2 linked regions of the Sphingobium yanoikuyae genome follow. The protein of the gene in region 2 binds, or shares a complex with, the protein of the main gene of each other region. Links are inferred from orthologs where the notes say so. Each region holds a gene or a part of one and is shown on either strand. Other genes may lie near its edges.

Region 1 (2,712 bases), 2.2 Mb from region 2 along the record:
GGTCGCGTCCCCCGGCGCCTGCGCCACCCGATGCCAGACCTTGGCGGGCGAAATTTCCCCGAAATGGAGATGCGGGGACAGGCGGGACGTTCCCTCCTGCGACGGCAGATCGCGCGCGACCGCATAGTCGCCGACCTCGCCCAGAAAACTGTCGAGATAGCGCTTTGCCCCTTCTTCGCCCGGTGACCAGTCGGCAGGGAAGCCGCTCGCCCAGTCCGGATCGCGCGGCAGCAGCGTCCAATCCTCCAGCCTGTCGCTAACCGGCCAGTGCGATGGCGCCGCGATCCGCTGCGGCGCTGGCTGTGGTGGCGCGGGTGGCATGTGCAGCATCACCGCGCGGAAAAAGGGCGTGTAGATGCGATAGGGCGTCCCGCCACCCGTCCGCACCGCCTCCACTGGCAATAGCAGTCCGCCGTCATGAAGCCGCAAGTCGATCTGCCTTGCGACCGCCTTTTCAGCATTGCGCCACCAGGGCTCATGATGGCGGATGGCATGCACGACCTGCGCACCACTTTCCTCGGCCACCTGCGCCAGAACATCGGCGCAGCGTCCGCGCCGCAGGATCAATCGCGAGCCCTTGGTCCCCAGTCGCTCGTCCAGGCTGGCAAGGCTGTGATGCAGCCACCAGCGCGACGCACCACCCATCGCCCATTGGCGCGGGCTTTCATCGTCAAGGATATAGAGCGGAATGACCGGGCCGGCCTGCGCGGCAGCGGCAAGCGCCGCCTGATCCGAGAGGCGCAGATCCTGGCGGAACCAGATTATGGTGGGGGATGGCATGATCGCCAAATGCCTGCCTAGTCCCCCGGTTCCAAATGAATTTTCCGCGCCCTTCCGGGAGATGACCTGCAAATCCGATGAATGTCGATTCGGCCAATGGACGCGCGCATCGCCGCCGCCTATTCTGGAACCCAATACACTAGCCATGGGTCGCCAACCGGCCATGGCTGCAGCGATGCAGGGGAAGACATGGCGTCGATGCCAGATAATGCAGAACTGAATTACCGGCCGTGCGTCGGGATCATGCTGGTCAACATGGCGGGCAAGGTCTTCGTGGGTCAGCGCCTCGATAATGTCGTGGAAGCCTGGCAGATGCCGCAGGGCGGGATCGACGAGGGCGAAGACGCCAAGGCGGCGGCGCTGCGTGAGCTGGGCGAAGAGACCGGCATCACGCCCGAACATGTCGAGATCATCGCCAAGAGCCGCGACGAGCATTTCTACGACCTGCCGCCCGAACTGATCGGCAAGCTGTGGGGCGGCAAATATCGCGGCCAGCGCCAGATCTGGTTCCTCGCCCGCTTCCTGGGCAAGGACAGCCATATCGACATCCAGACCAAGCATCCCGAGTTCCGGGAATGGAAATGGGCAGCGCCCGAAACGCTGCCGGAACTGATCGTGCCGTTCAAGCGCAAGCTTTACCGCGACATATTGCAGGAATTCCACGACTTGATCTGATGGGGGCTTAAAATCCCCGGTCGGTTCGCTATGACAGCGGGATGCGTCACTGTCTGGCTATCCTGCCCTTCCTCTTTGCCACCCAGGCGTGGGCCAATGCGCCCGCGCTGCTGCCGCCGTCCGTCCGCGAAATGCTGGAGGCGGCGATTGCCAATGGCAATGAGACGGAAATCGCGACCGTCGCCAAGATCGCCAAGCAGACCAATCCGCAATCGGCCGACCAGATCCAGCAGATGGTCAACAGCTGGAAGGAACGGACCAAGGCGACCCATGACACGGTGATTCGCGAAGCGCGCTTCACCGAATTATGGACCGGCAAGCTGGAGGCCGGCGGCTTCCGCTCGACCGGTTCGACGAGCGAAATCGGCATCAGCGCCGCGGCGCAGGTCAAGCGCGAAGGGCTGGAGTGGAGCCATAAGCTTAGCGCCACGGTCGATTATCGCCGCGCCAATGGCGTCACCTCGCGCGAACGCTACACCGCCAGCTATGAGCCGCGCTATCAGTTCGATCCGCGCGGATTCGCCTATGGCCTGACCCAGTTCGAACGCGATCCCTCGATCGGCTATGACGAGCGCTACACCGCCTCGGCCGGTATCGGTTACAAGGTGATCGTCAGCAAGCCGATCGACCTGTCGCTCGATGTTGGCCCGTCCGTCCGTCATGCCAAATATGTGATCGGGCCGCGCGAAACCAAGCTCGGCGCGCGTGCATCGATGGACCTGGCCTGGCGCCTGGCGCCCAATGTCACCTTCAAGCAGACCGCTGCAGGTTATGCGGAAACTGACGTATTTTCAGTCAATTCCCTGACACAGTTGCAAACCAAGGTGAGCACGCGCCTGTCCGCTGGCCTCTCCTATACGGTGCAGTATGAGTCGGAGACCCTGCTGTCCGCGCGCGACTTCGACACGCTCAGCCGCCTGACCCTCAGCTACGATTTCTGATCGGGGTGGAGCAGGCGCCCGCGCTCTGATAGACCTCCGGGATGAACGGCATCCACCCGCCCGTAACTGCCCCTGAAACCGCCCTGCTGGAACAGGCCGCCGCCGCGCCGATGCTGGCACAGGTCGAGGCATGGGCCAGCATCAACAGCGGATCGCGCAACCTGACCGGGCTCGCCGCCATGGCTGCCACGCTCGCCGACGCCTTTTCGGTGCTGCCGGGCGAGGTAGACTTGATCGACCCCGATCCGGTCGAAACCGTGGCGCCCGATGGGGGGATATCGGTGATCCGTCATGGTCAGCATCTTCGCCTGACCGT
Region 2 (2,763 bases):
CGCCTATAACCGCCTCGCCCGGCTGAACGCTGCGGAACGGGCGGCGGGCGTCGTCGCCTGGTCCTCGGGCAACCATGCCCAGGGCGTCGCCTTCGCCGCCCGCCTGCTCGGCATTCCCGCCACGATCGTGATGCCGGCCGATGCCCCGGCGATCAAGACGGCCAACACCCGCGCGCTCGGCGCAGAGGTCGTCCCCTATGACCGCTTCACCCAGAGCCGTGAGGAAATCGCCACCGCCCTTGCAACCGAACGCGGCGCCACCCTCGTCCCCTCCTTCGACGATCCCTTCATCATCGCCGGCCAGGGCACGATCGGCCTCGAAATATTGGAGCAGGCCCAGGCCGTCGGCGCTGACCTCGCACAGATACTCGTCTGCTGCGGTGGCGGCGGGCTGGTCGCGGGCACGGCGACGGCGGTCAAGGCCGCCCGCCCGGACATCGCCGTCTATGCGGTCGAGCCCGCCGGCTTCGACGACACCGCCCGCTCGCTTGCCAGCGGCGTGCGCGAAAGCGTCTCGCCCGACGCGCGCAGCATCTGTGACGCGCTGCTGGCGCCCAGCCCCGGCGCGCTGACCTTCCCGATCAACCATGCCCTGCTGGCCGGCGGCCTGGTCGTCAGCGACGATCAGGTGCGCGACGCGATGCGCTTCGCCTTCACCATGCTCAAGCTGGTGGTCGAACCGGGCGGCGCAGTGGCGCTCGCCGCCCTGCTCGCCGGCCTCGCCCCGCCCACTGACGGCGCCACCGCCCTCGTCATCTCCGGCGCCAATGTCGATCCACAGGATTATGCCGCGATCATCGGCGGCCAGAACGCCTGACCGCTGGTCTTTTGCCCCGTCCCGCACTAAATGCGGCGCCATGATGAGCCGCTTTTCCAAGATGCATGGTCTGGGCAATGATTTCGTCGTGATCGACGCGCGCCAGGCGCCGGTCGCGATGACGGAGGCGCGCGCCCGCGCCATTGCCGATCGCCATGCCGGCATCGGCTGCGACCAGTTGATCGTCATCGGCGATGCGGAGGCCGGCGATCAGGCCGACGTATCGATGCTGATCTTCAATTCCGACGGCTCGGAAGTGGAAGCCTGCGGCAATGCCACCCGCTGCGTACCGCTGTTCGTCGGCAAGGACGTGCTGATCCGCACCAGGGCCGGGCTGCTCGACGCCAAAGGCGTGGACGGCGGCGCCAGCGTCGACATGGGGGCGCCCCGCTTCGACTGGGACGCGATCCCGCTTGGCTATCCGATGGACACGCTGACGATGTCGGCCAGCTGGGAAGACCTGCCCGCCCCGGCCGCCGTCAATGTCGGCAACCCGCATGTGATCTTCTTCGTCGAGGATCTGGACGCGGTGGATTTCGAACGGCTCGGCCCGCTGATCGAGCATGACCCGCTCTTCCCCGCCCGCGTGAACGTCAATTTCGCGCAGGTCGTCGGCCCGCAGCATCTGCGCCTGATCGTCTGGGAACGCGGCGCGGGCCTCACCCGCGCCTGCGGCACCGGCGCCTGCGCCACCGCCGTCGCGGCGATCCGGCGCAAGCTGATGGCCGGCCCGGTGACGGTCAGCCTGCCGGGCGGCGATCTGGAGATCGACTGGGCACCGGGCGGCACGATCCGCATGACCGGCCCCGCCACCCATGTGTTCGACGGCGAGGCGGACTGGGACCGCTTCTGACCGTGCCCGGTCCCGACATCATCACCCTGGGCTGCCGGCTCAACATCGCGGAAAGCGAAGCTATTCGTGAGATGGCCGGCGCACAGGACGACCTGATCGTCGTCAACAGCTGCGCCGTGACGGCCGAGGCCGTACGCCAGACCCGGCAGGCGATCCGCCGCGCCAGGCGAGACCGCCCCGACGCCCGCATCCTCGTCACCGGCTGCGCTGCCCAGACCGAGCCCCAGACCTTCGCCGCCATGGCGGAAGTGGACGGCGTGATCGGCAACCGGGAGAAGCTGGAGGCCGCCGCCTATACCCCGTCATCCCAGCGACCCGAAGGGCGGCGTCAGCCAACGCTGGGATCTCAGGCCGGATGGAGCGCCCTGTCGCAAGAGACCCCAGCTTTCGCTGGGGTGACGGAAGAAGAAGCGAAGGTCAACGTTTCCGACATCATGGCCGTGCGCGACACCGCGCCGCACATGGCCAGCGCCTTTGCCGAACATGCCCGCGCCTTTCTGGAGGTGCAGAATGGCTGCGATCACCGCTGCACCTTCTGCATCATCCCCTATGGCCGGGGGAACAGCCGCTCCGTCCCCGCCGGCGCGGTGATCGACAAGGCGAAGCAACTGGTCGATGCGGGCTATAGCGAGATCGTGCTGACCGGCGTCGACGTCACCAGCTATGGCCCCGACCTGCCGGGCAGCCCCTCGCTCGGCCAGCTTGTCGAACGGCTGCTGCGCCATGTCCCGGACCTGCCCCGACTGCGCCTCTCCTCGATCGACAGTGTCGAGATTGACGAGCGGCTGTTCGACCTCATCGCCCATGAGCCGCGCATGATGCCGCATCTGCATCTCTCGCTGCAGGCCGGCGACGACATGATCTTGAAGCGCATGAAGCGCCGCCATGCCCGCGCCGACGCGGTGCGCATCGTCGAGCGGGTGAAGGCCGCCCGCCCGGACATCAGCATCGGCGCCGACATCATCGCCGGCTTCCCGACCGAGGATGACGCCATGTTCGCCAACAGCCTGGCGCTGGTCGCCGATTGCGACATCGTCCACGGCCATATCTTCCCCTATTCGCCGCGCACCGGCACGCCGGCCGCGCGCATGCC

What was found.
Region 1: the proteins of dapF (region 2) and U0025_RS10305 are in contact, whole or in part, in a solved structure (PDB 5YGU), measured with the Escherichia coli proteins. The link is inferred for Sphingobium yanoikuyae from one-to-one orthologs.

What each region holds. Positions count from the first base shown.
Region 1 is NZ_CP139979.1:2,249,612-2,252,323, forward strand. It holds U0025_RS10305 (RNA pyrophosphohydrolase), read left to right. Parts: upstream 1-969; coding sequence 970-1,455; downstream 1,456-2,712. Other genes in the region: U0025_RS10300 (cryptochrome/photolyase family protein), read right to left, coding at 1-780; U0025_RS10310 (DUF481 domain-containing protein), read left to right, coding at 1,497-2,396; U0025_RS10315 (hydrolase), read left to right, coding at 2,438-2,712. UniProt on the Escherichia coli protein: Master regulator of 5'-end-dependent mRNA decay.
Region 2 is NZ_CP139979.1:86,847-89,609, reverse strand. It holds dapF (diaminopimelate epimerase), read left to right. Parts: upstream 1-857; coding sequence 858-1,670; downstream 1,671-2,763. Other genes in the region: mtaB (tRNA (N(6)-L-threonylcarbamoyladenosine(37)-C(2))-methylthiotransferase MtaB), read left to right, coding at 1,673-2,763; U0025_RS00440 (threonine ammonia-lyase), read left to right, coding at 1-817. UniProt on the Escherichia coli protein: Involved in the succinylase branch of the L-lysine biosynthesis and in the biosynthesis of the pentapeptide incorporated in the peptidoglycan moiety. Catalyzes the stereoinversion of LL-2,6-diaminopimelate (L,L-DAP) to meso-diaminopimelate (meso-DAP).